Regions from separate parts of the Cupriavidus sp. 22TCCZM04-2 genome, predicted to be linked through region 3. Evidence: predicted binding sites of a transcription regulator. Region 3 holds the regulator's gene; each other region holds the start of a gene.
The links. Region 3 encodes FNR, which switches genes on or off when oxygen is low (the NO sensors DNR and NnrR bind a similar motif). Its sites were predicted from a motif close to TTGATNNNNATCAA; they were not measured.
Positions count from the first base shown of each region.

Region 1: the regulator FNR is predicted to act here: its motif matches at 4,581-4,594, upstream of AC3FKG_RS04150 (universal stress protein).
Region 2: the regulator FNR is predicted to act here: its motif matches at 6,507-6,520, upstream of hemN (oxygen-independent coproporphyrinogen III oxidase).

Region 1 covers NZ_JBYOJS010000002.1:168,944-179,074, forward strand. Annotated here, with positions in the region: gene AC3FKG_RS04135 (PHA/PHB synthase family protein) at 1-1,102, shown strand, start outside; gene AC3FKG_RS04140 (MBL fold metallo-hydrolase RNA specificity domain-containing protein) at 1,151-2,509, opposite strand; gene AC3FKG_RS04145 (universal stress protein) at 2,523-3,353, opposite strand; gene AC3FKG_RS04150 (universal stress protein) at 3,616-4,455, opposite strand; gene AC3FKG_RS04155 (DUF1488 family protein) at 4,698-4,976, shown strand; gene AC3FKG_RS04160 (hypothetical protein) at 5,002-5,790, shown strand; gene AC3FKG_RS04165 (hypothetical protein) at 5,969-6,313, shown strand; gene AC3FKG_RS04170 (SulP family inorganic anion transporter) at 6,359-8,122, shown strand; gene AC3FKG_RS04175 (DUF2252 domain-containing protein) at 8,210-9,634, shown strand; gene AC3FKG_RS04180 (universal stress protein) at 9,714-10,131, opposite strand, start outside.
Region 2 covers NZ_JBYOJS010000005.1:109,169-119,299, reverse strand. Annotated here, with positions in the region: gene gcvP (aminomethyl-transferring glycine dehydrogenase) at 1-427, opposite strand, end outside; gene gcvH (glycine cleavage system protein GcvH) at 523-903, opposite strand; gene gcvT (glycine cleavage system aminomethyltransferase GcvT) at 1,008-2,135, opposite strand; glycine riboswitch at 2,232-2,360, opposite strand; glycine riboswitch at 2,382-2,469, opposite strand; gene AC3FKG_RS10600 (YMGG-like glycine zipper-containing protein) at 2,550-2,786, opposite strand; gene AC3FKG_RS10595 (UvrD-helicase domain-containing protein) at 3,064-5,160, shown strand; gene AC3FKG_RS10590 (ABC transporter substrate-binding protein) at 5,229-6,371, opposite strand; gene hemN (oxygen-independent coproporphyrinogen III oxidase) at 6,581-8,050, shown strand; gene AC3FKG_RS10580 (c-type cytochrome) at 8,139-9,029, opposite strand; tRNA gene AC3FKG_RS10575 (tRNA-Arg) at 9,378-9,453, shown strand; gene AC3FKG_RS10570 (hypothetical protein) at 9,884-10,117, shown strand.
Region 3 covers NZ_JBYOJS010000006.1:120,011-130,141, forward strand. Annotated here, with positions in the region: gene scpB (SMC-Scp complex subunit ScpB) at 1-593, opposite strand, end outside; gene AC3FKG_RS11905 (sulfite exporter TauE/SafE family protein) at 1,136-1,891, opposite strand; gene fnr (fumarate/nitrate reduction transcriptional regulator Fnr) at 1,971-2,696, shown strand; gene AC3FKG_RS11915 (hypothetical protein) at 2,743-2,988, opposite strand; gene AC3FKG_RS11920 (FixH family protein) at 2,985-3,200, opposite strand; gene ccoG (cytochrome c oxidase accessory protein CcoG) at 3,284-4,756, opposite strand; gene ccoP (cytochrome-c oxidase, cbb3-type subunit III) at 4,806-5,720, opposite strand; gene AC3FKG_RS11935 (cbb3-type cytochrome oxidase subunit 3) at 5,723-5,887, opposite strand; gene ccoO (cytochrome-c oxidase, cbb3-type subunit II) at 5,891-6,559, opposite strand; gene ccoN (cytochrome-c oxidase, cbb3-type subunit I) at 6,578-8,026, opposite strand; gene ccoS (cbb3-type cytochrome oxidase assembly protein CcoS) at 8,163-8,309, opposite strand; gene AC3FKG_RS11955 (heavy metal translocating P-type ATPase) at 8,312-10,131, opposite strand, start outside.

The sequences.
Region 1 (10,131 bases), on a different contig from region 3:
GTTCCGCAATGCGCTGCTCGAGCTGATCCAGTACGCCCCCACCAGCGCGCAGGTGTGGCGGGAGCCCGTGTTGATCGTGCCATCATGGATCATGAAATACTACATCCTGGACTTGCAGCCGCAAGACTCGCTGGTCCGCTACCTTGTCAGCCGCGGGCACACGGTCTTCATGATTTCGTGGAAGAACCCCGGGGAGGACGCTCGCGACCAAGGCTTGCAGGACTATCTGCATGACGGCATTCTTGCCGCCCTCTACGTTGCGCAGGCTCGCTGCGACGGCGCCAGCGTCCACATGGCGGGGTACTGCCTGGGCGGGACCCTGCTGGCGATCTGCGCGGCAAAGCTCGCGCGCGATGCTGACGGCGAACCGCTCGCGACGATCACGCTATTCGCCACCGAGACCGACTTCACCGAACCCGGCGAACTGGGCTTGTTCATCGACAAGAGCGCCGTGGACACGCTGGACGCCCTGATGTGGAGCCAGGGCTATCTCGATGGGCCCCAGATGACCTCGGCATTTCAGATGCTCAACTCCCGTGATTTGGTCTGGTCGCGCATGATGAGCGAATACCTGCTGGGAAAGCGCCTGCGCGCCAATGACCTCATTTCGTGGAACCGGGATACCACCCGCCTGCCCCACCGCCTGCATTCGGATTGCCTGCACAAGCTGTTCCTGTCAAATGAGCTGGCCGAAGGAAAGCTGTGTGTCGGCGGCCGCCCTGTCGCGCTGTCGGACCTGAACCGGCCAATCTTCATGGTCGGGACCGAGCACGACCACGTATCGCCGTGGCGCTCGGTCTATAAGCTCCACTTGTTCGCACGGACGGCCCTGACGTTCGTGCTCACGTCAGGCGGGCACAACGCGGGCATCGTCTCCGAACCAGACCATCCGCGGCGACGGTTCCGCATCTCGACGCGTGTGCCCGGCGCTCCGTACCTCAGCCCGGAACGGTTCCTTGCCGAGGCAGGGCACCACGCTGGCTCATGGTGGTCCGCATGGAGCGACTGGCTTGCCAGTGCGTCGTCCGAGCAGTGCCGCGCACGCGATCCGGCTCCGCATGCCCTGTGCGATGCACCAGGCAAGTACGTGCATGAGCGGTGATCGCCAGTGCCGGTGCCTGAACTGGCATCGGCCGGCCCTTGGCCTGTTTTAGTCCAGACGATAAGTCTTTCTATACTCCGGCATCGTCACCTGCCATCCCAGCCCGCGCTCCACGCGCTGGCGCATGGCATCACTGGCTTCCGGTTCGCCATGCACGATGAATATGCGCCTGGGCTGCGTCTGGAACCCATTGAGCCACGTCATCAGTTCGTTAGCATCGGCATGGGCCGACAAGCCATGGATCTGTTCGACCGCAGCGCGAATCGCCACGTCCTTCCCATGGATGCGCAGCTCGCGTAGCCCGCCCGCAAGCGCCGCCCCGCGCGTACCCGGTGCCTGGAAACCGGATAGCAGAATAGTGCAACGCGGATCCGTGCCGAAGCTGGCAAGGTGATGCACCACACGTCCGCCCGTAGCCATGCCGCTGCCTGCAAGAATGATCTTCGGCGCGTGATCCCGGTTAAGCCAGACCGATTGCTCCATGCTCTGCACCGGAATCGGCAGTCCGCACGCGGCTGCGCATGCGGCCCGGTCGATCCGCAGTTCATCGGGATGCAGGGCAAAGATCTGTGTCGCGTCGATGGCCATCGGACTGTTGAGGTAGATCGGGATATCGGGCATACGCCGCTCTTCGAGCAAGCGATGCAGGCAATACAGCAATGCCTGCGTGCGTCCGACCGCAAAGGCCGGAATGATCAAGCTGCCGCCACGGCCGAGCGTGCTGCCGACAACCTCAGCGACTGCATCGAGCGGATCTTCGTCCGGGTGAATGCGGTTGCCATAGGTGGACTCGACCAGCAGGCAATCGGCCTGGCGGATAAATTCGGGCGGCCGCATGAGAATATCGTTCTGCCGCCCGAGGTCGCCCGAGAACACGATGCGCTGGCCCCCGGCAAGCAACGTCACCGCCGCGGCGCCGATGATGTGCCCGGCGTGGTGAAACTCGGCTTCGATGTCGGGCGTCAGCGAGAACCGCGTGCCGAAAGGCTTCGGTTCCAGGCGGCGCAGCGCACGTCCCGCGTCAGCGCTGGTATAGAGCGGCAAAGCGGGGCGGTGGCGCGAGAAGCGTTTACGATTCGCATACTCAGCGTCCTCCTCCGCCAGCGCCGCGCTGTCCGGCAACAAAATGCCGCAAAGCTGCGCGGTGCCCATGGTGCAGAATACGGTCCCGCGGAAGCCGTTGCGCACCAGCAGCGGCAGATAGCCGCTGTGGTCGATATGCGCATGGGTCAGGATGACGGCATCCAGGGTGGCCGGGTCAACCGGCAATGGATCCCAGTTCCGCAATCGCAATGACTTGAAGCCTTGAAACAGACCGCAGTCGACCATGACACGGCTGTGGCCGGTGTCGAGCATGTATTTCGAGCCGGTGACTGAATCCGTGGCCCCCAGGAATTGCAGTTCCATGCATGGCTCCTGATCAATGAGACAACAGCAGCGGGACCGGGCACGCGTGCATCAGAGTCCTGGTCGTGCCGCCAAGTATCAGTTCGCGCACACGCGAGTGCCCATAGCCGCCGGCGACAAGCATGCCGGCACCCAGCACGGACACGCTTTCAAGCACCACGGTTGCGACATCTCCGGAAGTCTGCTCCGTACGCACGGCGGCAATGACGCCATGTCGCCTCAGGTACTGGCGCAAGCCCGCCACCGGTTCACTGTTGGCGTCGGGGCTTCCCTTCTCGTCCCAGACCGCAAGAATCGTTACCTTGGTCGCACAAAGCAGCAACGGCATGGCGTCCGCCACGGCTCGGGCCGCTTCACGGCTTCCATCCCATGCGATGACTACGTGAACACCATGCAACGGCACGGCATGGGGCGGCACCAGCAGAACCGGCCGGCCCGCGTTCAGCAGTACATACTCCGCGGTGCGCTGACTCGTGCCATCTCCGGCAGGCAGCAAGCCGCCCAGGACAATGATGTCGGCAACGCGCCCTTCCTGCGCCAGCACCCAGCCCAGCTCGTCTTCGACTACATGGTGAGTAAATGGCGTGCCATATGCCGTCTGGCTGACGGTGTCACCGAGCAGCTCGCCAGATTCCGCCGTTTGCAGCAGGCGCCTGCGGCGTGCATCTTCCGCGAAACGTGCAGCGTCGTCTCCGGCGCGAAAGAGCGGGTCCATGCGTATGCCGGTGGCACTGACACCGACCACGTGTCCGCCAAACCGCGCCGCGAGTTCCGCTGCCATCCGCACCCGCGCTTCGCATCCGGCCTCCGTGCCGAGCGCGACCAGCACTGTTCTGTAGTCCATGAACCCCTCCCAGGCAACCCTCTATCCAACGAACCTCGCGCGCAACACGCAGGACCTCCAGTGCTCAGTGTCCCCGCACGCACGCATGGCCTGCACCGCTGTCGATACCGACGCACGTGGCGTTGGCGGCCGCAAGAAATTCGGTATCGACGTGCAGGCACAACAGGACAACACGGCGCTCCACATCATCAGATGCCGGGCAGCCCCCTGCAATCGCAGGAATGAATGAGTAGTCAGGGCCATGTTCATCCCCATCAAGCCATCAATGCGAAAGCAGCACCGGCACGGTCATCGACTCGAGGAGCGTCCGTGTTACGCCGCCGAGCACCAGTTCGCGCATCCGGCCATGTCCGTAGGCCCCCATGACAATCAGGTCCGCCCCTTGATCCGCGGCGAACGACAACAGCATCTGACCTATATCGTCACCGCTTGCAACAGTGAGGTCGTGAAGCTTGGCCTGCACTTGATGCCGGGCCAGCCATTCGATCGCATAGCGCGGCGGCGAAAGCCATGGGTTGAGCGCCGTGTCCGGCTGGTTCCATGAGACCACGTCGACAGTCTTCGCACGCCGCAGGAATGGCAGCGCATCGTAAATGGCTCGCGCGGCCTCGCGGCTCCCATTCCATGCGACAAGGACATTCTTCCCCGGATGCGGAAACACCCCTGCATAGGGCACGACCAGCACCGGGCGGCCGCATTGCAGCACCACGGATTCGACGAAGTGATGTCCAGCGAAGGCATCCTTGTCATCAGGATTGTGCTGCCCTAGTACAAGCAGGTCGCCCCTGTGGGCCTGCGCGACCACGCTGTCCGCCGCAGCGCCCTCCGGCGCATGCCATTCGGTCGGGATCAGCAGTTCGTCCGTCGCGCCAAAGAATGCATGGCGTGCCACTTCGCCGATGTGCTTGTGCCATTCACGATAGGAATCAAGGTAGCGGTCCCCATCGACCAGATAGCGAATGGAACTGGGATCGGCATGGCCGATCGCAAGCAATCCGACCAGCGTTGCATGAAAGTCCTGCGCCAGCCTGATGGCGACGTGCAGCCGCTGGTGCATGCGGCGGCTGGCATCCAGGTGAACCAGGATGGTGGCATAGTCCATGAGCAACCTCCGTTGCGCGGTGTGATACGTCAGCATCTGCAATGTAGGTCGCAGCGCATCCGCGCAGTTGTCGCACGTCAAGACTCGCGATGGTGGCCGCCACCGAACCGTGATGCCCGTCCGGCTTGATACGCGTCAAGTCCTGCTCTGCCGCGGCATCTAGCCTTCAGATATCCGCTTCCATCCGCTTGCGCAACACACTGAGCGCCCAGGATCCATCGCCCTTGAGCAGGATTGCCCCCATGAGCCAGATTCTCTTTCCCGAGTCCGTACCGGCGTATTGCCCGGCCGGCCCAAGCCTGCAGTGCCCGGCGCAGATCGATGGCGCGGCCGCGACATTCGAAGTGACGGCGGAAGCATTGGAGGACCATTTCGGTGCTCGATCGTATCTTTATGAAGACCTGGCATCCGCATTTTCGGCGCATCGCGGTGCCATCGAGAACGTCGCGCGGGGCGTGTTCGAGATGACTGGCGCCCATAACATCGTCCTGCATAGCGGCCATTTCAGGTTCTCCGCTTAGGGCCAATGCTGGCTCACCGATCGCCATGCCCATCGAACCGCATTGGTCACCACGTGCGCACGTCGGATTCCCCGACAAATCGCGGGTGGTCCCTGACATTCCTGCCGAACAGGATCTGACGCATTCCGCTGCCCCCGCCGTCCCCACTTGCCGGCAAGGCACCTTGGAACGAGCGTGCACTGTGCTGGCCCGCGGTTCGACACTGATCCTCCTGTGTCTGGCAATTTGCCGTGCGGCATACGGTGCAGGACCTTCGGCCGCCTCGATCCCATTGCCGGCAAGATATGCGCAACAGGTGGCACGGATCGGGCATGAGGGCAGTATGGATGGTGCGGGCCGCGGCGCGCGTCAAGCGCAGATGCCCGTTGGCGTCGGCGCCTGCGCCGCGCTCAAGCGGCAGAATGCGGGGCGTCAGTCGGCGCCGGCACCGGGCGATTCCGATTCTGCAAACCGCCATGCATATGCGCCGCCAACAAATGGCAACGGCGTCGCTTACTTCAGTGGGAGCGCGGATCCGGCGCAGTCCATCGACATGCGCGACGTCGCCGGCCTCTACAACCTCTGCCTGGCTTTTGCCGGCAAGCAGCGGGCATGGATCGCCGGAGTGAAAGCGAATATCTACAGCGCCAATGGCACGCTCGTATTCCAGGCGTATGCCGACGGTCCGTTCCTCTTGCTCCGGCTAACGCCCGGTCGCTATCGCCTGGTCGCCGAATATGATGGCAAAGTGGTCGACACGGTCCTTCGAGTGCCCCGGCATGGCGCCGCTGCGCGCATGCTGTGGTGGCCCGACCTGGCCAGCCTTGTCGTTTGAATGACTTCATTGCGAAGCGATGTCCCGGCGCGGAGTGCCACTCGTCATCATGGATTTTACAAGGCCGCTCCAAACGTCCGATCCCATGCTTCCCTGACCGGAGGAAACCACGATGCCCATCACTAGGAAGACGCTACGGTCAAAACCTGTGTCAACGGCGCCAGGACTTGTCGGTCTGTTGTACCACCTAGTCCATGCGACATCGCAAGGGCTGCTGGAACCTGAGCTGGCCCGAGATCTGGGGCGACTCATCTACAGCGAGATCGAGATGCTTCAGTCAGCCTCCACGCCAAGCCGCGTCGACCTGGACCTCCTGCGTGAAGCCGCCTCGAGATTCGAAGATACCGTCATGCAGGCGCGCAGCTCCCTGCTGATCGACGCGAAAAGCCGGATCCTCGATCCGGTTCCTGCCCGGATCCATGCAGATCTGGTTCAACCCATGGGCGACTACTCGCCTCGACTTGCCGCCAGTGGAAAGGGATCCCTCGTGGCACAGGAAGCATCGGCTGTGAAAGAGTCGTGACAGGTCCGAATTTTGAGAACACATCGCATTGCTGGAGGTACCGCCATGGAAGATTCGCCCTTGCCCGACACGCAGCGCGGCGCCGCTGCACGCAGTTGGCAGGCCTGGTTCCCGCCCGCGCAGTGGCTGCTTCATTACCGGAGCGAATGGCTGCGACATGACGCCGTCGCCGGGGTCACATTGGCGGCCTATGGCATTCCGGTATCGCTGGCGTATGCGTCGCTGGCAGGGGTGCCCCCGCAGTACGGGATCTACTGCTATCTGGCCGGAGGGTTGGCCTACGCCTTGTTCGGCTCATCGCGGCAGCTCGCAATCGGCCCCACCTCGGCCATCTCGATGCTGGTCGGCGTCACCATCGCTGGCATGGCACAGGGGGATCCCGCCCGCTGGGCTTCGATTGCCGCGCTGACGGCACTGCTGATTGCTGCCATGTGCGTCCTTGCATGGCTCTTCCGGCTGAGTTCGCTGGTCAACTTCATCAGTGAAACAATCCTGCTCGGGTTCAAGGCCGGCGCGGCACTGACGATCGCCCTGACCCAGTTGCCGAAGCTGTTCGGCGTCAAGGGCGGCGGAGAGTTCTTCTTCGAGCGCATTGCCATCCTTGCGCAGCAACTACCGCTGACCAACCTCTCGGTGTTCGGCTTTGGCGTAGCGGCGATTGCCGTGCTGCTGCTTGGCGAGAAGTTCCTGCCGGGGCGTCCGGTCGCGCTGCTCGTTGTCGTGGCTTCGATCATGCTGCTGACGCTGACGCCGCTCGGAGGGCTGGGCTTCAAAGTCGTTGGCGCGCTGCCGCAAGGCCTGCCCGAACTGCGCTGGCCAGGCCTGCGGCCAAGCGATGTGGACGGGGTCATTCCCCTTGCCTTCGCCTGCCTGCTGCTCTCGTACGTCGAGAGCGTGTCGGCTGCGCGCGCGCTTGCGCAGGCGCATGGGGATGAGGTCGATGCGCGGCAGGAACTGCTCGGTCTTGGCGCGGCGAATCTGGCGGCCGGCCTGTTCCAGGGTTATCCCGTTGCGGGTGGATTGTCGCAGTCTTCGGTCAACGACAAGGCCGGGGCAAGGACACCGCTGGCGCTGTTATTCGCGTCGGCAACGATTGCACTTTGCCTGATGTTCCTTACCGGCCTGCTTGCCAATCTGCCCAACGTGGTGCTGGCCGCCATCGTGCTGGTCGCGGTCAAAGGCCTGGTGGATATCCGCGAGCTTCGCCATGTATGGCGCGTGAGCCGCTTCGAGTTCATCGTCTCGATGGTTGCGTTCGTGGCTGTCCTGCTGCTCGGCATCCTGAAAGGCGTCATTGTGGCCGTGCTCGTGTCGATGCTGATGATTATCCGGCGAGCGGCACACCCGCATGTCGCGCTACTTGGGCGGATTCCGGGAACGCGCAGTTTTTCCGACATGGAGCGCAACCCGGACAATGAAGCCATTCCGCAGGTGCTGATATTCCGTGCGGAATCGTCGCTGCTGTACTTCAACGTCGAACATGTCCGCTCGGTCGTGTGGCAGGCGATTCGCAGCGCCGCGCTGCCGCTGCGGCTGGTGGTCTGGGACCTCTCGGTTTGTCCCGTGGTCGACCTGGCAGGCGCCCGCATGCTGGCGACCCTGCAAAAGGAACTGCAAGCGGCCGGCATTGGGTTGCGGCTGGTCGCAGCGCACGCTGTAGTGAGAGACATGCTGCGCGCGGAGGGATTGGAAGAGCGTGTGGGGTACTTCGGACGTCGCATCTCGGTTGCGGAAGTGATCGATGAGTTCCGCGCATCCACCGCGCAAGAAACTCCCGTCGCAAGGGCTACAGCGTTGGCAGGAACGTAGCGCGCATCGTTGCGGGCCGCGCGTGCGCGCGCGGGAGAGTCCGCGGGCCCCGCATGGCGGGCGCCGGCGTTAAAGAAGGAAAGCGTCATGAATAAACCAGAAAGACTCCAGCACCTGGCCGCCGCGCGTCGGGAACCCACGCACTACCTGACTGCCGACGAGCGCGCAGCAAAGGGACGAGCGCTACGCGATACTGTCCCTCGCGGTTCGCAATCCGGCTGGCAAGCACCGGAAGATCGACCCGATCCGATCAAACTGCTGAATGAATCCAACGCCGGGCGGATCCTGGACCTGGTTCCAATCCGATACGGCCGAATGGCGGCATCCCCGTTTGCGTTCTACCGCGGATCGGCTTCGCTCATGGCGGCCGATCTTGCTACCGCGCCGTCCAGCGGCATCCGCGTGCAGGCATGCGGAGACGCCCACCTGATGAACTTCGGCGGATTTGCAACGCCCGAACGAAACATCATCTTCGACATCAACGACCTCGACGAAACCTTGCCGGCCCCATTCGAGTGGGACCTCAAGAGACTGGCGGCCAGTCTGGCGATTGCGGCCGAGCATCTCGCGCTGCCCAAGAGCGATGCCGCGCGCGTAGTCACCGATGTCGTGCGCGAGTACCGCGAACGCATGTTCAACTACGGATGGATGCGCGCTCTCGACGTATGGTACGACCGAATCGATCTGCAGAAGTATGAAGACCGCAGCGGCGATCCCGAGATCGTCGCCGCGGCGCGCAAGCGCCTGGCGCAGCGAATCGAAGCGGAACGACGCAAGACGGTTCCCGACTATCTTTATCCCAAACTGGTGTCGGAAGAAGGACAGCAGCCGAGGATCAAGGATGAGGCTCCCTTGATCTTTCATCCAACCGAAGAACTGGCGCCCGGCATGGGCTCGGATTACGCACAAGCCATTGCTTCTTATCGCAGCAGCCTCGCTGAGCATGTCCGTGTGCTGTTCGATCGTTTCCACTTCTTCGACATGGCCATCAAGGTCGTTGGTGTCGGCAGCGTCGGCACCATGTGCGGCGTGGGATTGTTCATGGCCGCGGACAACGACCCTTTGTTCCTGCAGGTGAAGGAAGCGCGCGCTTCCGTGCTGGAGCCCTACGCGGGCAAGAGCCTGCATGCCAACCATGGCGAGCGCGTGATCGCCGGCCAGCGTCTCATGCAGGCGGCGAGCGACGTATTCTTGGGCTGGACACGCGGGGAAAACGGACGCGACTTCTATGTGCGCCAGTTGCGCGACATGAAGCTCTCCGCAGTGATCGAAGACTGGGATACGGGTATGCTCAGACAATATGGCCGCATGTGCGCGCACGCGCTTGCGCGCGCCCACGCGCGCTCTGGGGACGCCGCCATGATGGCTGGCTACATGGGCTCGGGCCAGGCCTTCGATGATGCGATCTGCGAGTTCGCCACGGAATACTGTTCGCAGAACCGAAGCGATTTCCGCGCCTTCGTCGCTGCGATTCGCGAAGGGCGTATCGAGGCGAAGCTGGAGGCAGATTGACGACCAAGCCGGACGGAGAAGGCCGCCGACAACAGGTCAGGTGCACCGCCGCAACCCCATGGCGCGGCGGCGCGTCGTCTCACGTCGGCGCCCGGCCGCCGTCGGCTGGTGCTCGTGCAAGCAAAAGTGGCTGGGTGGTCCGCGCCCTGACCTTGCGGGCGATCTCCCCCATGCGCGGATGAGAAACACCGTGGTGTCCATTGTTTCCCATCGCGATCAGGTCAGCCGCCCACGCATCGGCTTCCGCCGTTATCGCTTCGGCGACGTCCTGCTGAATGCCGGACTTACCTGACAGGAAGGTGGTCGTGAACCTGACTCCGGCCCGATCCAAGCGGGTGGCGGCTGCCGCTAGCACGCCTTCTCCCGCCGTGGACAGGTTCTCCGCCATTCGAACTGGATCCGCATTGGTCACATCCAGGAACGGGCCGTTGTTGTCGAGCACATAGATGACTTCGACGTCGGCGTTCGAGGCTCGCGCAATCAGGATGGCCTGCTCC
Region 2 (10,131 bases), on a different contig from region 3:
GCATGGCTTCCAGGCGGCCTTGCGAGATCTCGGGCTGGTAGGGCGTATACGCGGTGTACCAGGCCGGGTTCTCGAAGATATTGCGCAGGACCACGGCCGGGGTCAGCGTGTTGTAGTAGCCCTGGCCGATAAAGCTCTTCAGGACCTTGTTCTTGCCTGCCAGCTTGCGCAGCTTCGCCAGCGCGGCTTCCTCGGCCAGCGGCTCGGTGAATTCGCCCATCGGCATGCCGTCGCGGCGGCGGATGGCTTCGGGAATCACGGCGTCGATCAGCGCGGCGCGGCTGTTGTAGCCGAGCACCTTGAGCATGTGCTGCTGTTCGGGCGTATCGGGGCCGATATGGCGGGAGGCGAAGGCGTCGCGCGCCTCCAGTGCGGCCAGCGTGGGCCGGTTACCTTGGGCGGCGGTCATGGGAAGCGGGGCGTTCATGGCAAGAACCTCGTTGGGGGCGCGGTGGCAGGTGGTCAGCCATGCCGCCGCGCATCAATACAGTGGCCGGCCCGCGCGGGGCCGGCTGGCTGGCGTCAGGCGCCGACGCTGGCCTTGTAGGCGTCGGCCGACATCAGGCCGTTGACGTCGTCGCTGTTGGCCGGCTTGATCTTGAACAGCCACGCGTCGAAGGCGTTGGCGTTCACGCTTTCCGGCGCGGCCGTGGCGGCCTCGTTGACGGCGATGATTTCGCCGGCCACCGGGGCGTAGATGTCGGAAGCGGCCTTCACCGATTCCACCACGGCGAGCGCGTCGCCGGCGCCGACCGACTTGCCCACTTCGGGCAGTTCCAGGAAGACGATATCGCCCAGCGCGTCCTGCGCGTGGTCGGTGATGCCGATGGTCAGGGTGCCGTCGGCTTCGACGCGCACCCACTCGTGCGACTCGGTGTATTTCAGGTCAGCGGGGAAATTCATGAGGGTTCTCCGGATTCAGATTTGTTCTTGGTTCAGGCGCCTGCCATCGGTCGATGGGCCAGGCGCGATGGGCGACCGTTGAGGTGGGCCGGGGCGTTACCGCCTCAGCTCACGAGTGCCTTGCCATTACGCACAAACGGCAGTTTAACCACAGTCGCCGCGAGTTTGCGGTCGCGGATCTCCACCTGCACGGTGTCGCCCACCGCCACGCCCATCGGCAGGCGCGCGAAAGCGATCGACTGCGACAGGGACGGGCTGAAGGTGCCGCTGGTGATTTCGCCATCACCGGCAGCGGTGAGGACCTTCTGGTGCGCGCGCAGCACGCCGCCTTTGTCGCGCAGGATCAGGCCGGCGAACTGCTGGCGCTGGCCGGCGGCGGCGAGCGCCGCCTTGCCGGTGAAATCGCGCTCGCTCAGCAGGTCCACGGTCCAGGCCAGGCCCGCGTCCAGCGGCGAGGTATTGATATCCATGTCCTGGCCGTACAGGTTCATGCCGGCTTCCAGGCGCAGCGTGTCGCGTGCGCCGAGACCGGCGGGGCGCACGCCTGCGGCGTCGAGCTTCTCCCACACCGCGGCAACGTTCTCGGCCGGCACCACGAGTTCGAAGCCGTCCTCACCGGTGTAGCCGGTGCGCGCGACCATGATCTCGCCGATGGCAGGATCCTGGACCACGATGGCGTTGAAGGGCTTGAGGGCGTCGGATGGCTGGGTGGACGGGAAGGCGCTCCATACCTTGGTGCGGGCGTTCGGGCCCTGCACGGCGACGATGGCGAGCGGCAGCGTGCCGGCTGGCGCTACGTCGTCACGGCGCGGGGTGATCGTCACGCCGCTGCCGGTGGCGTCATTGCGCGCGCGGATCCATTCGATATCGCCCAGCGCGGTACTGGCGTTGACCACCAGGCGGAAGCGGTCCTCGGCGAAGAAATAGACGATCAGGTCATCGATCACGCCACCTTTCTCGTCGAGCATGCAGGAGTACAGCGCCTTGCCGGGCGTCTGCAGCTTGTCGACGTTGTTGGCCAGCAGGCCGCGCAGGAAGGTGCGGGTGTTCGGACCGGCGAGGTCGACGACGCACATATGCGACACGTCGAACATGCCCGCGTCGGTGCGCACGGCGTGGTGTTCCTCGATCTGGGAGCCATAGTTGACCGGCATGTCCCAGCCGCCGAAATCGACCATGCGGGCGCCGAGGGCGCGGTGGATAGCGTTGAGGGGCGTGGCCTGGAGCGTCATGGGAATCCTCGGGGGCAATCTCGGTTTCGAAAACGAAAAAGGGTCATCCGCCGCAGCGCTTGCTTCGCTCGAATAGCGTCGCAATCCGCTGCCGCGGATGACCCCTCTGTCCTCGATACCTGAGAGATTACGAGGTCGCCCCGCCTAGCAGGTCCGATCCTCGCGCGCCCCTTCGGTGGGCACGCTCGCCATGGCTGGCGGGTGCCGCTCTCCAGAGTGCGGCATGCATCGTGTGCATGTTGCATGCCGATCCGAACGGTCCATGGTGCCTGAGAGTTTTCGGGTGATACCCCTTCGGCGGCGCAACGGGTGCGCGCTCTCCCGGTCGGATGCGCGCAATGTACGGGAGGGTCCTGCCTTTGTCAACGCGGCAGGCCCGCCCGTTATTGCCGTAAGCGATTGCCTCAGCGCCGATCAGCGGTGGTGGTGATTATCGTCCGTCACGACGTTACCGACCACGCCGCCAAGCGCGGCGCCGCCGAGCGTACCGACCGCACTACCGTTGGTGAGCACGGCACCGCCGACGCCACCGGCCGCGGCGCCGATTGCGGTATTGCGTTGCTTGGGCGTCATATCGGAACAGCCGCCCACCAGGGCAGCTACCGCAACGCCTACCAGTGTCGCCTTGCCAAGGGCTCGTAGAGTTCTCATGATTGGCTCCGGAAGTGACTTCAATGGGCCCGGGGCAGATCGGAATCCACCCCGCCATACCGATTAGAAGCCGCGATATGCCGCAGGTTTTGGCTCTTACCAAGTGTTACTTCAGTAATATCCGCAGCAAGAAAATAGCGATTTCCGCTGACAGAACGGCCCTGCCGGGCGTGTTAACATGGCCGGCTTCGCGCCGGCCGCCGGCATGCTGCGGCATGTTGCGTACCAGGCGCCTCCGCCGCCCTCCGACGCACCTTCCACGCCAGACATCCCACGCATGACCCACGGCCTGAACGCTGCCCAATCCGAAGCCGTCCGCTACCTGGACGGGCCCTGCCTCGTCCTTGCCGGCGCGGGTTCGGGCAAGACCCGCGTGATCACGCAGAAGATCGCGCACCTGATCGAAGACAAGGGCTTCGAGCCGCGCCATATCGCCGCCGTCACGTTTACGAACAAGGCGGCCAAGGAGATGCAGGAGCGCATCGGCAAGCTGATGGAGGGCAAGACCTCGCGCGAGGGCAAGCGCCTGCCGCTCAAGCAGCTCACGGTGTGCACGTTCCACTCGCTAGGCGTGCAGATCCTGCGCCTGGAAGCCGAGCATGTGGGCCTGAAGCCGCAGTTCTCGATCATGGATTCGGACGATTGCTTCGGCCTGATCCAGGAGCAGCTCGGCACCACCGACAAGAAGCTGATCCGCAGCGTGCAGGGCACCATCTCGCTGTGGAAGAACGGCATGGTCGACCCGGAAGCCGCCATCGCGCAGGCCGCCAACGCCGACGAACACCAGGCGGCGCTGGTCTATCGCAACTACGTGGCCACCCTGCATGCTTACCAGGCCGTGGATTTCGACGACCTGATCCGCCTGCCCGCCGAACTCTTCGCGCGCAATGAAACGGTGCAGCTCAAGTGGCAGAACCGCCTGCGCTATTTCCTGGTCGACGAATACCAGGACACCAACGCGTGCCAGTACCAGCTGCTCAAGCTGCTCGCGGGTGGCTCGCACCTGCGCGCGCCGGCGTTCACGGCGGTGGGCGACGACGACCAGGCCATCTACGGGTGGCGCGGCGCCACGCTGGACAACCTGCGCCTGTTGCAGACCGATTTCCCTGACCTCAAGGTCGTCAAGCTGGAGCAAAACTACCGCTCCACGGTGCGCATCCTGGAGGCGGCCAACGCGGTCATCGCCAACAACCCGAAGCTGTTCGACAAGAAGCTGTGGAGCGAGCACGGCATGGGCGACCCGATCGCCATCCATCCGATGAACGACGAGGAGCACGAGGCCGAGTCCGTCGTGTTCCGCCTGTCCGCCCACAAGTTCGAGCGCCGCGCGCAGTTCCGCGACTACGCCATCCTGTACCGCGGCAACCACCAGGCGCGGCTCTTCGAGCAGATCCTGCGGCGCGAGCGCATTCCGTATGTGCTGTCCGGCGGCCAGAGCTTCTTCGACAAGGCCGAGATCAAGGACATCTGCGCGTACCTGCGGCTGATCGCCAACCCCGACGATGATCCCGCCTTCATCCGCGCCATCACCACGCCGCGCCGCGGCATCGGCAACACCACGCTGGAAGTGCTGGGCACGTTCGCGGGGCAGGCCAAGGTGTCGCTGTTCGAGGCCGCCATGATGGGGGGCATCGAAGCCAGGCTGCAGCCGCGCCAACTCGAGCCGCTGCGCGTGTTCTGCGAATCGATGGTGCGCCTGGCCGATCGCGCGACCAAGGATCCGGCCAGCGTGGTGCTGGACGACATGATGGAAGGCATCCACTACGAGGCCTACCTGTATGACTCGTTCGATGAGCGCCAGGCCCAGTCGCGCTGGACCAATACGCTCGAGTTCCTCGAATGGCTCAAGCGCAAGGGCACGCGGCCCGAGCCGGAGGGCGAGGGCAAAGCCACCGGCTTCGACAATGCGGATGGCTTCGGCAGTGAAGGCAAGAACCTGCTTGAACTGACGCAGACCGTGGCGCTGATGAGCATGCTGGAGGGGCGCGAGGAAGACCCCGACGCAGTGCGGCTTTCGACGCTGCATGCCTCGAAAGGCCTGGAGTATCCGCACGTGTTCCTGGTCGGCGTGGAAGAGGGCATCCTGCCCCACTGCCGCGAAGACGAGGACATGGCCGACGAGAAAATCGAAGAGGAGCGCCGCCTGATGTACGTGGGCATCACGCGCGCCCAGCGCAGCCTGCATATCAGCTGGTGCAAGAAGCGCAAGCGCGCGCGGGAGACCTATTCCTGCGAACCGTCGCGCTTTATCGGCGAGATGAAGCTGGAAGAAGCGCCCCCGCCGAAGGACGAGATGCCGGCGATGAGTCCCAAGGACCGGCTTGGCGCGCTGAAGGCCTTGCTTGGCAATGGCGGCAAGACGGCGCCCGGTTGAGTGCTGCGTGAGGCCGTGGACGATGCACGCCGCGGCGTGAAGCCGGCGGCCTGCGCGCGCGCCTGGACCTACCGCGTGCCTGAAGCAGCAAGCTGCACGTAGCGCGAGCCGCGCTGCCCCTGCGTGAAATCGAGCGTGAAGTCGCCCACATCGACGCGAGCTTGCAGCGCGCGCCGCAATTCCACAGCGCCATTGCCGCGCCACGCACCCAGTGCGCGCACCAGCCAGGCGGCGCCGATATAGCCGGCAATGGTCGCGGGCGAGGGCGGCTCGTCAAGGTATTGCTTCATGCGGGCCACGTGCTCCTTGACCACGCGCAGCGTGGCGGCCTGCGGTCCGGGCGCAACCTGCGTCAGCACCATGCCGCCCGGATAGCCCGCGCCGAGCACTTCGCGCGCCACAGTTGGGCTGACCGCGGACAAGCCGACCAGGAATCCGTACCAGCCTTGAGCGGCCAGGGCCCGGCCCAGGCTCGCATAGGCCAGCGTGTCACCCGCCACGATCACGGCACCGGGCCGTTGCGCCGCGATGGTGCGCGCGGCGGCGTCCGCGTTGCCGCCCAGCGGCACCGCGCGGGTGCCCATCGTGGATTCGAGCGCCCCCAGCCACGCGGCGCCGTTGCCGGTAGCGGAGGCGGCGAACTCCGCCGAGACCGCCAGCGCCACCCGTGTCAGCCCGTAGTCGCGCAGTTGCTTCACGGCGGTGTCGAGTTCGGCCTGGTAGTCGGCGCGCGTGAACCAGACGTTGTCCGCGTTCAGGGCCAGGCCCGAGAGCGGCGCCACGATCTGCACGCCGCGCCGGTGCAGTTCGGGCGAGGCCGCAAGGGCCGGCAACAGCCGGTCGCCGGGGCCGAACAGCAGTTCGGCATGCTCGCTATCGGCAAGCAATAGTGCCTGCGTGAGCGCCGCGCGCGGATCGGCATCTGCGTCGCGCACGACATGCGCAATCCGCACCGGACCACCGGCGGCGTTGGCCGCGTTGAACATGACCTTGGCGCCGGCCAGGTAGTCACGCGCCAGGTCGGCCTGGGCGCCGCTTCGGTCGAGCAGATGGCCGACCACGACGGTGCGCCGCGTCGGCGCCTGGGCCAGGGCCAGCGGCGCGGCGGCCAGTCCGCCAAGTGCGGTCATCAGCTGGCGGCGGCGCGGGGAGGGGGGCGGCGTTTCGCCGCGCAGCGATGGGTACGACAAACAAGGCAGGATCGAGGGCATGGAAAGGGGATGGCTGGCTGTCCGGGCGGTGGCTGCCGGAGATGCGGGGCGCAGCGTATCCGGCACGTGTGACAGAACTGTGACGAAATACCCCCGCCGACGAGGGGGGCGGGCCGTGCCATGCGACCGTCGAGCTTGACGCGCGTCAATTCCTTACCGGCGTCGGGGAACTAGCATGAGTCGTCAAACTCGCCGGTCAGTCCGCCCCCATGCACACGCTCACCACGCCATCCGCGGCCATCGATCGCCGCGCCCTCTCCGATTTCCGCGCGCTGGCCGGCCGCATCGACGGCAACGGCCCGCGCTACACGTCCTACCCGACGGCCGACCGCTTCCATGGCGGCCTTGATGAATCGGCCTACCACGCCGCGCTGGCGGACTGCCGCGCCGCCGCGCCGGCACCATTGTCGCTGTATCTGCACATCCCGTTCTGCGAGAACATCTGCTACTACTGCGGCTGCAACAAGGTCATCACGCGCGATCACGGGCGAAGCGCCAAGTACGTGAGCTACCTTGGCCGGGAAATGGCGCTGACGGCTGCGCACCTGGGCGGCCGCAGGCAGGTGCTCCAATCGCACTGGGGTGGCGGCACGCCGACCTTCCTGAACCCGGCCGAGATGCGACGCGTGATGGCATCGCTGCACGAGCATTTCGACCTGCCGGCCGACGGCGAGCACTCGATCGAGATCGATCCGCGCCGTGTCGACTACGAACGCATGGCGTTGCTCGCCGAACTCGGCTTCAACCGCGTCAGCCTGGGGGTGCAGGATTTCGACCCGGAAGTCCAGCAGGCCATCCACCGCATCCAGCCGTTCGAGGAAACCCGCGCGGTGGTCGACGCCTCGCGCAAACTGGGGTTCCGGTCGGTCAGCCTGGACCTGATCTACGGGCTGCCGCACCAGACCACGGCGCGCTTCAACGCTACCGTGGAGCGGGTGTTGACACTGCGGCCAGACCGGCTCTCCGTCTATAGCTACGCGCACCTGCCGCATGTCTTCAAGCCACAGCGGCGCATCGACGAAAACGCATTGCCGAGCGCGGGCGAGAAGCTCGATATCCTGGTCTCCACGATCGAACGCCTGACTGCCGCCGGCTACGTCTACATCGGCATGGACCACTTCGCGCTGCCCGACGACGACCTCGCCGTGGCCCAGCGCGAGGGCCGGCTGCAGCGCAATTTCCAGGGCTATTCGACACATGCCGGCTATGACCAGCTCGGCTTCGGCATTTCCGCGATCGGTGCCGTGGCGGGGCGCTACGTGCAGAGCGCGCGCACGCTCGACGATTACTACGCCGCAATCGACGCCGGCCGGCTGCCGGTCATGCGGGGCTTCACGATGGAAGACGACGATCACCTGCGCCGCGAGATCATCGGGGCGCTGATGTGCAATGGCGTGCTCGACATCGCGCAGATCGAGGCACGCCATGGCATCGATTTCGCAGGCAGGTTTGCCGCCGAACTTGCCGATCTCGACCGGCTCGGCGCCGACGGCCTGGTTCGTCGCGAGCCGGGCCGCATCGAGGTCACCATGCTGGGCCGCCTGCTCGTGCGCCGCGTTGCCATGGTGTTCGACCGTTACCTGCGCGAAGACGCTGCCAGGCCGCCCGTTGCCCCGCCGTCAGCCAATGACGGCGCCCAGCCGGTGCGGTTCGTGCCGCGATATTCCCGCGTGGTCTGATCCGGAGGCGCCGGTCCCGGCGCGCAACCAACAGGCGAAAAAAAGCCCGCGATCCAGTCGCGGGCTTTTTATGTCTGTGCGGCCGGTGTTACTTGGCGGCGCTGGCCATGTAGTCGGCGGCGGCGAGCACATCGGCGTCGGGGCCGGCATAGCCGCCCTTCGGCGGCATCACGCCCTTGCCCTTCAGCGCGTAGTTGTGGACGGCGTCCATGCCTTCCTTCAGGCGCGGCGCCCAGGCGGCCTTGTCGCCGAACTTGGGAGCCCCGGCAACGCCGGCGGCGTGGCAAGCGGCGCAAACCTGGTCATAGACCTTCTTGCCCACTTCGGCGGAAGCCGCGGCAGGTGCTGCGGCCGGAGCCGGCGCAGCGGCAGCGGGCGCGGGCGCCGCTGCAGGAGCCGGAGCGGCGGCGGCAGCCGGAGCGGCACCGGCATCCGATGCCGCGGCGGTGGCCGGAGCAGCGGCGGCAGGGGCCGGAGGCTCGGGGAACTTGGCGCCACCGGCGTCAGCCATGTAGACCACGGCGCGGCCCAGTTCGTAGTCGGAGTAGTCGTCCGGCGTGGTGCCGGCGCGCGGCTGCATGGCACCCTTGCCGTGCAGCACCGAGCTCAGCAGGCCATCGAAGCCCTGGCCGATGCGGCTGGCCCAGTCGCCCGCGTTGCTGTACTTCGGCGCGCCCGCAGCGCCCGTGGCGTGGCACGCTGCGCAGACTTCCTTGTAGACCTGCTCGCCGGTCTTGAAGACGCGCGGTGCGTTGGCGTCCTTGATCTCGAGCGAAGCGACCGGCTTGATGCGGTCATTGATGGCTTCCGCCGTGGTGACCGAACCGGCACCTTCCTTGGAGCCGTGGCCGACAAAATTGACCAGCAGGATGATCACGATGATCGGGACCAGGAACGCAGCGATCACCACTGCGATCAGCTGCTTCGGCGTCTTGATGGGAGACTCGTGTTCGTCGTGTTGGTGTTGGACGTCGCTCATACAGAACTCTCAGTTTTGCAGGAAACCTTCAGCCGCTCACGCTCGGCTTGATTTATCGGGCCCTTGAACGTCTGGGTCCTTCTGATTGCGTGGTTCAGTACTGTCCCCCGTTTGCCAACGCGGTGCCGCTGCGTCTTGACGGAAATAGCTCGCGATTATAGCCCCAAAGGCCTCATGGCTGGGCCGAAAGAGACGGTTCCGAGACGTTGGGCGATGTCCCCGGATTCGCGCGCATGGACGCCTCAGCGCAAACGCGGTATCCTATGCGACTTCCCAGCGGCGGCATTCGCCCGCCGCACCGGTTGCACCCGTGGCAGACCCTGCCGCCAGTGCCAGACCACTTTCCGCGCGCCCGTAGCTCAATGGATAGAGTACTGCCCTCCGAAGGCAGGGGTTGCTGGTTCGATCCCAGCCGGGCGCGCCAAATTTCCCGAAATGACTCGCTGCGTTCCGGCTGGCATTCCGCCTCCAGGCCGACAGCGCCTTGGCAAGCACCGAATCGAAGCGCTCCCGTTTATGACACTTTCCGCAAGGTGCTTAATTCCGTCCTAAGGATGTTTCAATTGTCTTCACAAGGGGGCGGACTTAGAGTGCCACTGAGGCCTCTCCCTGCAGAACGCTCCCCGTTTCTGACAGGACATTTGGAAAGCGCGGCATGTCCGCGCTTCTTTTTTGTCTCTTGCCTCTGCGGAGGGGTGTCGCCGCCGCCCCCTGTGCAGGAATATGCCGGTTGGCGTGCGGCGCGGCGATTCTCGTGGCTGGCTCGATGCGGGCTTGCGTGTAGGACGGCGCCGGATACCCAGGCGGCCGTCAATGCGCCAAGACTTCCAGTTGTCCCAGGGGCGGAGACCACCATGGCGAGCAAGATTTCCCCCGTCGTTGCCGCGCACGAGCGGATGCCGGCCGGTTCGGAAGCCGGTGACGATCAAGGGCCGGCCGAGCCGCAAGGCAGGACGGCGTGGATCGAGAACGACGATCTGCTGGAGCGGATGCAGTGGATGTGCGCCTCCAACCGCCGCGTGGTCGAGCGCAGCGAGCAGTTGGTGACCGAGAGCATCCGGCTGCTGGCACGGATCGGTTACCGCTGAGCAGCGACAAGGGG
Region 3 (10,131 bases):
TCGCCAGCCACCGGCAGCGCCGTTGCCATCTCTTCAAAATCGATCGCCTGCTGATCCAGTAGCGCCGCCTGCGATTGCGCCTGGGCGTCTTCGAGCGGAGGCAGTTCGTCCAGCGTACGCAAACCCAGATCGTCCAGGAATGCCTTGGTGGTCGCATAGAGTGCCGGTCGCCCCGGTACATCGCGGTGGCCGATGACCTCGATCCAGCTGCGGTCTTCCAGTTTCTTGACCACCTCCGTGCTAACCGTCACGCCACGGATTTCCTCTATGTCACCACGCGTTACCGGCTGACGATAAGCAATGATCGCCAACGTTTCCATGACGGCCCGCGAATACTTGGGGGGCTTCTCGGGATTGAGGCGATCGAGGTATTCCCGCATCTCAGGCCGGCTCTGGAAACGCCAGCCGCTGGCCAGTGCCACCAACTCGACCCCGCGCTGGCGCCAGTCCTGGCGCAACTCATCAAGCAGGACCCGAACAGTGTCCGCGCCGACATCGTCTGCAAACAGACGGCGCAGGTCGCTCACGCGCAAGGGCTCCTGCGCACAGATCAGCGCAGTCTCGAGGACGATCTTCGCCTCTTGGGTATTCATGTTGGGTGTGCAGCCTGTCTTTGCACCTGCTCAGGGACGAATCCGGAGCCCTGGACATTGTGGATTTAACGGTGCGATTGCCACCGCCATCTCATCGCGCAGCAAACCCGAAAGCGTTTCGCTTCGAGACCGTGCACCTTCTTTTGCTTCGATTTGCCGGGTGTGTTCCGGCAGGAGATTGCCCGGTCACCGGCAAGTACCAGTGCACGAACCTCTTGCACGCGCCCACATGGGCGGACATGGCTTCCGGCGAACGTCCGCCTGGGCCGCAAGAAAAACGAATATCGGGATCAGGGCCAGCAATGACCGCACCACGGTCGCAGAGCCAGCCGGACTTTTGAACAGATATTATGAACCGGATGGACTGCGGAAGGGTTCGGCGCCGAAATGTCGGCTTGTCCGAAACTCCGGACGCCCTTTTTTTGGAAGGGCTGCCAGGCGCCGCTCGGAAACACGCCGCGCGATACCGCAATGCAGGCGATTGTATGGCATTCCCGCATCCGCCTGCAACCACCGCGCACTCCCGCGCCTTCACGGTGGCGTCAAAACACCAGGCAAAAACCATGCTCGGCCAGCGAATGTGGCAATAACACCGCTCGACCGATTCCCAGGCCGCCGAAGACCATGACCGCCAATCCAGCTCCCATCCTGACCCAACGGCGGCGAGCCCAAGCGCGCAGCAGCCCCGAAAAGCTGGATAGCGCCAGCAAATTCGGTAGCGTGCCAAGCCCGAAGGCGCCCATTACCAGGGCACCCGAGGGCGCATTACCGGCCAGTAACGCGAGGGCAAGCGCACCATAGACCATGCCACAGGGCACGAGCCCCCACGCCAAGCCCATGCCGTAGCGGCGCACCAGACCACCGCTTCTCGCCGCCGTGGCCGGAGTTTTGCGGCGAAGCCGGCCGAAGCTTCCGGCAACGGCGGTCCCCGCGCGCGCGCCGAACCGTTCCAGCCACACGATGGAAAACGCTTCGCCGCGTAGCAGGCGCCAGCCAGATACCAGCAGCAAGGCGCTCCCGGCGCCAAATAGCCAGCGCTGAACCGGCAGGTAATCCTGGCGCCAGGCCGTCGCCCCCACCGCTCCAAGGATCGCACCGAGCAGCATGTAAGTGGAAATCCTGCCCACATGCATCACCAGCAACTCCAGGAGCCAGTCTTGGGGGCGCCGCACCACGGCAATCGGCACGTCCACGGCGCGCTGCTCGACTGCGAGGGCAACGCCACCGCACATGGCAGCGCAATGAAAGCCCCCCAGCAAGGCAAGCATGAAAACACTGAGAAGCACACCAAAAGTCAATTGCAACTCCCTACCGCATCACATCGCGCGTTAAAATGCATGCATTGCGCCCTCGCCGCTCATTCCTTGCAGGTTCCAATTGCTAACATCCATCCCCGTCACCGAGATGTCGCCCCGTTGCTCCACTTGCGGCATGGGGCAACTGTGCCTGCCGGTGGGCATGAGCCAGCAGGATCTGCAAAAGATGGATACCCTGGTGCAAGAGCGCGTCCGTGTCCACAAGGGCGAAACCCTGTACCGCATGGGCGATCCGCTGACTGCGGTTTTTGCCATTCGCTTCGGCACCCTGAAGACGCATGTCACCACGGAAGACGGCCGCTCGCAAATCACCGGCTTCCATTTGCCTGGCGAAGTGGTCGGCCTCGACGGCCTGGGTGAAATGCAGCACGCCTCGGATGCCACCGCGCTTGAAGACACGGAAGTATGCGTCGTACGCATGGCCGATCTTCAGACGCTGTCCATGGATCTGCCATCGCTGCAGCAGCAGTTCCTGCGACTGATGGGGAAGGAAATATCGCATGATCAGCTCATGCTCGTCACGCTGGGGTCCATGCGTGCCGAAGAGCGACTTGCCGCGTTCCTGATCAACCTGTCAGAACGTCTGTCCGCACGCGGGTATTCGTCGACCGAGTTCGTCATGCGCATGAGCCGGGAAGAAATCGGCAGCTATCTCGGATTGAAGCTCGAAACGGTCAGCCGCCTGTTCTCACGATTCGCCGAGGCGGGCCTGATCCAGATCCGTCAACGCCACGTCAAGCTCGTCGACATGGAAGGCATCAAGCAAGTCTACAGCCGCTCCTGCTGAGGCCGTCTGACCGCCTTGCCTGGCAAGACGGTCCGCTTCAGCCCAATCACTCCAGCTCGTCCGTTTCGCTGAGCTTCGTCGGCATGGTATAGAGCGTCAATCCGCTGGACAACGCGCAGAATACCCAGGCCAGCAAGAACCCGATCGTATAAATGGCCTCGCGCGAGGCCTCGATCGGGTGGCCGAAGAAATTCAGATCTCCGGGATCCACCACCGAAAACACGGTTGCCGTGGCCACCCCGGCCATCAGGAACGCCGGCCACAGTACCCACATCAGCCAGCGCAGCCTCATGGCCGCCTCGCTTGCGGTGCCTTGGCACTGCCCGGGACCCCTTCTGCTTTCTCGACGACCAGGCCGTGCCGGGACACACCTTCGACTACCGGCCGGTCAGGATGGGTAGAAGCCAGCCAGATGGTTACGCCGCAAGCCACTATGGCCAGCAACGGGCCGCTCATCAGAAGCCACGGCCACGGCTCCTTCCACCACGGATTGCTTTCTTGCATCGTCTTGCCCCCTTCGTCGGCGCCTCACCGAGGCGCTCGCGGTTGGTACGGCGCAGCGCCGATGCGCTGCACCGCCCTTAGCATCACAAATTGCGCGGCACGATGAAACTGGTAGATTGCCTGATTTGCGCACTACCTTGCCCCGAACCTTCGCTTGTCACCGTCACGCTGATCTTGTGCGTACCCTGCGCGGCATCGTCGATCGGCACGCGAATCCGGATCGGCACCAGCTTGTTCGACGTCGGCGCCAGGGCCTTCGCGTCGGGATCGTACTCGACCGTCAGGTTCTTCAGATCGTCGCTTTCGGCCTGCACGCTGATGCGCATGGGTGCCTCGGTGGTGTTGATCAGTTGCAGTCGATAGACGTTCTCAATCCAGCGTCCATCCACCTCACGCCCCAACGCCCCGCGATCGCGGATGATGTCGACCTTCAACGGCGTGCGCAGCGCTAGCGACACCACGAAACCCGCTACCATCACCAGCCAGATGACCGAGTAGATGATGGTCCGCGGCCGCACGAGCCGCTTGCGCGCCACCGCGGCTGACAGCGCCTTGCGCATGGCGTTCTCGGACGTGTACCGGATCAGCCCACGCGGGTAGTCCATCTTGTCCATGACCTGATTGCAGGCATCGATGCAGGCGCCGCAGCCAATGCACTCGTACTGCAGCCCGTCACGGATATCAATGCCTGTCGGACACACCTGCACGCAAATGCTGCAGTTGACGCAGTCGCCAAGCCCTGCCTGATGATGATCCACCTTGCGCGACCGGCTCCCGCGCGGCTCGCCGCGCCCGACGTCGTAGGTGACCACGTAGGTGTCGCGGTCAACCATCACGCTCTGGAATCGCGCATACGGGCACATATACTTGCACACCTGCTCGCGCATGAAGCCCGCATTGCCCCATGTCGCGAAGGCGTAAAAGAGCATCCAGAACGCCTGCCACGGCCCCAGCGAGAAGCTCAGGACCTGACCGCCAAGCTCGCGTATCGGCGCGAAGTAGCCAATGAACGTGAAGCCCGTCCATAGCGCGACCAGTAGCCACAGCGAGTGCTTGGTCGCCTTCAGGCGAAATTTGCGCAAACTCCACGGATCGCCGTCCAGACGGATCCGCGCGAAGCGGTCACCTTCGACATGCCGTTCGATCCACATGAATATTTCGGTGTAGACCGTCTGTGGACACGCGTAGCCACAGAAGAGCCGCCCCGCAATGGCCGTGAACAGGAACAGCGCCAGCGCGGAGATCACCAGCAGGACGGCAAGATAGATGACATCCTGCGGCCAAAGCACCAGTCCGAAGATATAGAACTTGCGGGCGCCAAGGTCGAACAGCACGGCCTGTCTGCCATTCCATTGCAGCCAGGGCGTGCCGTAGTAGATGAGCTGGGTCAGGAGTACCATCCAGACCCGCCAGTTGGAGAACGCGCCCGTCACCGAGCGCGGGTAGATCTTGCGTCGAACCTCGTAGAGCGTTTCGTCGGAGGTTTCGACAGGCGACGACGCCGGCCCTTGCGGGCCGGCCGTGCGGGCCAGAGGTTCTGTCCCGGGGGCGTTCATGCGCGCGCTCCTTCAGACGCCATGGCGCACCCCGTGCCTGAGTCGGTGATCATTGCCCTGAGCCTCCGGTATTGGAAAGCCCCCAGACATAGGCCGTCAGCATGCGGATACGCTCGGGAGTCAGGATCTCTTCGTGCGCGGGCATGTGGTTGTTGTGACCCTTCAGGATGGCCTCGACAATACTGCCTTCCGAACTGCCATACAGCCACACGTTATCGGACAGGTTGGGCGCGCCGAGTGCCTGATTGCCCTTGCCGGTCGCACCATGGCACGCAGCACAGGTGGACTTGAACGTGCTCTCGCCGCGCGATGCCCGGATCGGGTCGAACGACAGGCCCGACAGCGATCGCACATACTGCGCCACATCCGCTGCGAGCTTGCCGTCGATGGTCGAGGCAAACGACGGCATCACGCCATTGCGGCCCTTCGTGATGGTCTGCTGGATCGTCTCGGGTTCACCGCCATAGAGCCAGTCGTGGTCCGTCAGGTTCGGAAAGCCGCGGCTGCCGCGTGCGTCCGAGCCATGGCATTGCGCGCAGTAGTTCAGGAACAGGCGCTGGCCAATCTCGCGGGCCTGCGGGTCTGCCGCCACCTGCTTGACGTCCATATTCAGGTACTTGGCGTAGACATCGTGCTGCAACTTCTCCTGTGCCTGCTGATGCGCGGCCAGTTCGCCTTGCGTCGAAGTCTTCAGCACGCCCGCATACGAGCCGAGTCCAGGATAGAGGACCAGGTAGACCAGGCCGAAGATGCAGGCCAGCAGGAACATCCACATCCACCAGCGTGGCAACGGGTTGTTCAGCTCGCGCAGATCGCCGTCCCAGACATGGCCGGTGTCATCACCGGCGTTGGCAACCTTTGTGACCTTGCGTTGAGAAAAAAGCAGCCACACGCACCAGACGATGCCGACGAGCGCGATGGCAGCGATGTAGTAGCTCCAGAAATCGGAAAAGAAATCGCTCATGACTAGGTATTCCGGCTCGATGTTGTGTGGGTCTCGTCAGGCAGTGCGAACGGCAGCATGGCGGACTCCTGGTTGGCGGCTTGCCGGCCATTCGACCAGGCCCACCAGCAAATTCCCAGGAATACGACCATCGACACGATCGTGGCAAAAGCGGTCAGCATCGCCATGACTTACTCCTTCGCGGGCGCGGCTGCGGCTGCGGCTGCGTCCACGCGCACATTGCGACGGTTGGTGCCCAATCCTTGCAGGTAGGCGACCAGCGCATCCTCTTCGCTCTTGTTCTTGAGCTCTTCAGGGGCCTTGGCGATTTCCGCCTCGGTGTACGGCACGCCCAGTCGCACCAGTGCGCGCATGCGGGCCTGGATATCATCGGTCGGCAGTTGAGCCTTCTCGAGCCACGGATAGGACGGCATCACCGATTCCGGCACGACATCGCGCGGATTGCGCAGGTGAATGCGTTGCCAGTCATCGGAGTAGCGGCCACCGACGCGCGCGAGGTCGGGCCCGGTGCGCTTGGAGCCCCACAGGAACGGATGGTCGTAGACCGATTCACCCGCCGTCGAGAAATGGCCATAGCGCTCGGTCTCGGCCTGCAGCGTACGGACCTGCTGCGAATGGCAGCCGACACAGCCTTCGCGGATGTAGATATCACGGCCCATCAGCCGAAGCGGCGAATACGGCTTGATCCCGACATCGGGCTTGGTGGTGGAATGCTGGAAGAACAGCGGCACGATCTGCACCAGGCCGGCAATGCTGACCACCAGGATCGTGCAGATGATCAGCCAGCCGATGTTCTTCTCCAGCGTTTCGTGGGAAAAGAAGCTTTGTTTTTCGGACATCGTTTCTATCCTGATGGATCAGTGGGCAGAGGCAGGAATGCTGGCCGGGATCGGCGCATCCACCGCACGCTTGCCGATGATGGTTTTCGCGACGTTATAGGCCATCAGCAGCATGCCGGACAGGAAGCAGATGCCGCCCAGCAGACGGATCAGGTAGAACGGGTACTTGGCCTTGACCGCTTCAACGAACGCGTAGGTCAGCGTGCCGTCGGGCTGCGTGGCGCGCCACATCAGACCTTCCATCACACCGGCAATCCACATCGAGGCGATATAGAGCACCACGCCGATGGTGGCGATCCAGAAGTGCCACTCGATCAGACGAACGCTGTACATCTGCTTCTCGCCGAACAGGCGAGGAATGAGGTAATAAAGCGAGCCGATGGAAATCATCGCCACCCAGCCCAGCGCGCCCGAATGCACGTGGCCAATCGTCCAGTCCGTGTAGTGCGAAAGCGCGTTGACGGTCTTGATCGACATCATCGAGCCTTCGAACGTGGCCATGCCATAGAACGACAGCGCCACTACCAGGAACTTCAGGATCGGGTCGGTGCGCAGCTTGTGCCAGGCGCCCGACAGCGTCATGATGCCGTTGATCATGCCGCCCCAGGACGGTGCCAGCAGAATCAGCGAGAACACCATGCCCAGCGACTGTGCCCAGTCAGGCAGCGCGGTGTACTGCAAGTGGTGGGGGCCGGCCCACATGTACGTGAAGTTCAGCGCCCAGAAGTGGACGATCGACAGGCGATACGAATAGATTGGCCGTTCCGCCTGCTTCGGGATGAAGTAGTACATCATGCCCAGGAAGCTGGTGGTCAGGAAAAAGCCTACGGCGTTATGGCCATACCACCACTGGATCATGGCGTCCTGCACGCCGGCATAGGCGGAATAGGACTTCCACATCGACACCGGCATTTCAATGTTGTTGACGATGTGCAGGATGGCGATCGTCAGGATGTACGCGCCGAAGAACCAGTTGGCAACGTAGATATGCCGGGTCTTGCGCTTGACGATGGTGCCGAAAAAGACCACGGCGTAGGCCACCCAGACGGCCGTGATCAGCAAGTCGATCGGCCATTCCAGTTCGGCGTATTCCTTCGAGCTGGTGATACCCAGCGGCAGCGTGATAGCCGCCGCAACGATCACGAGTTGCCAGCCCCAGAACGTAAAGGCAGCAAGCGGACCGCAGAACAGGCGCGCCTGGCAGGTACGCTGCACGACGTAGTACGAAGTCGCAAACAGCGCGCTGCCGCCGAAAGCGAAGATCACCGCATTGGTATGCAGCGGTCTCAGTCGGCCGAACGACAGCCATGGCGTGTTGAAGTTGAGATCCGGCCAGATCAGCTGTGCTGCGAGCAGCACGCCGACGGCCATGCCGACGATCCCCCAGACTACCGTCATGACAGCGAACTGCCTTACGACGCCGTAATTGAAGGTGTCGACGCGTGAAGACGCGGCTGAGACATCCATTCAGACCCCCACATTAGAAAGATAAACCGATTGACGTTGTGACTTTATGGAACGAGCGCTCTTACCGCGTTGATCTTTATCAAGTTGCACAGGGAGCCCATGAACCTATCTCCGCACTGCAAGTCGACGGCACCCTTCAGGGCTTGTCGTTGTCCAGCAAAATGGCCTCCCCGGGCCGGTCGAGATCGTCGTACTGGCCGGCATGCAGGGCCCACCAGAGCGCACCAGCGATGACAATGACAAGAACCAGGCTCATGGGCACCAGCAGGTACAGCGTTTCCATTCCTAGACTCCGTTTCTGCCCGCACGCAGCAGGCGCCAGGCGTTCGCCACCACGAGCAGCGAGGACACCGACATGCCGATGCCGGCCATCCATGCCGTGACAAAACCCGTCGCCGCCAGCGGGATGGCCACCACGTTGTAGAAGAAGGCCCAGCCAAGGTTCTGCCGCACTACGCGGCGCGTCTGCCGCGCCAGCGCGATCGCCCGAGCGATTTCCGCGACGTTTCCGTGCGTCAGCACAGCGTCGGCCCCCGCCTGCGCAAGCGGGGCGCCGCTGCCGATGGCAACGGATACCTGCGCCTGCGCCAGCACCGGCGCGTCATTGATGCCATCCCCGACGGCCAGCACCACGGCCCCTTCACGCTGGAGCCGTGCGACATATTCACGCTTGCCTTCGGGGGATACGGCGCCGCGGGCTCGCTCCATGCCGAAGTGCGACGCCCACCACTGCACGGTTTCGATGCTGTCGCCGCTGACCAGGTGGCAGCGCGCACCCTGTCGGCGCAGCGCTTCAAGCAGTTCCGGCGTCGATTCACGGGCCTGGTCGGACAGCTCGAATAAAGCCAGCATGCCGTCTTCGGCGCCCAGCCAAACTTGCGTGGCGCCGGGAATTCGAGCGCGGTCCGCGTCCGGTACCGATGCCGTGGCGCATGACTTGGCGATTTCGGCGACAAAGTTGACGCGGCCCAGCCGGAATCGCTTGCCGTCAATGTCGGCCTGCACGCCCTGCCCCGGCACATTTAGCACGGCGGTAACTGACGGGCTGTCTCCACCGATATCCGCCCTACTGGCCGCGCCGACCAGCGCCCTGCCGATCGGATGCTCGCTACCCGCTTCCAGCACCGCTGCCAGTGCAAGACATTGGGCGGCTGGCATGGCGCCGAGCGTCTGCTGTCCCGTCAGGACAAAACAGCCTTCGGTCAGTGTGCCCGTTTTGTCCAGCACGACGTCTGTCACGCGCGCCAGCGTCTCCAGTGCATGCGAACGGGTCAACAGCAAGCCGCGCCGCGACAGCGCCGCGCCCGCGGCGGCCAGCGCCGCCGGGGTCGCAAGGGAAAGCGCACACGGGCAGCTGACAACAAGCACTGCAACCGTGACCAGCAAGGCCCGGGAAGGATCGATCCAGAGTGCCCACACCGTCCCGGTCAACGCCGCCAGCGCCAGCAGCGTGGCCACGAACCATCCGGCAACTCGGTCGGCAAGCGCCGCCAACCGCGGCTTTTCCGCCAGTGCACGGTCCAGCACGGCGACGATTTCAGCCAGGCGCGTGCCCGCGCCAACGCGGTCCACGGCGATCTCGAGCGGGCTGGCGGTGTTGTAGCAGCCGGCCAGCGCTACCTCGCCCACGGTGCGGTGCACCGGGCGGCTTTCGCCGGTCAGCATCGATTCGTCAAGTTCACTGGCGCCCGCGACGATGGTGCCGTCCGCCGGAATGATTTCGCCGGCCCTGACACGGATACGGTCGCCCTGCCGCAGGCGCGCCACCGGTATGCGCTCCGCGACCAGATCGCCTGCGCCAAGCCGTTCACATGTAGCCGGCAACTGCCGCGCCAGCATCTCCGCACCGCTGCGCGAAGCCTGCCGCACACGCAATTCGAGATAGCGGGCAGCCAGCAGGAAGGCGACGAACATCGTCACCGAATCGAAGTAGACCTCCCCGACTCCGCGGACGGTCGCTACCGTGCTGGCAACAAACCCTGCCGAAACGCCAAGCGCCACCGGCACATCCATGCCCATGTGCCAATGGCGCAGGCTGCGCCAGGCACCGGAAAAAATCGGCGAAGCGGAATAGAAAACGACCGGCAGCGTGAGGGCCAGGCTGG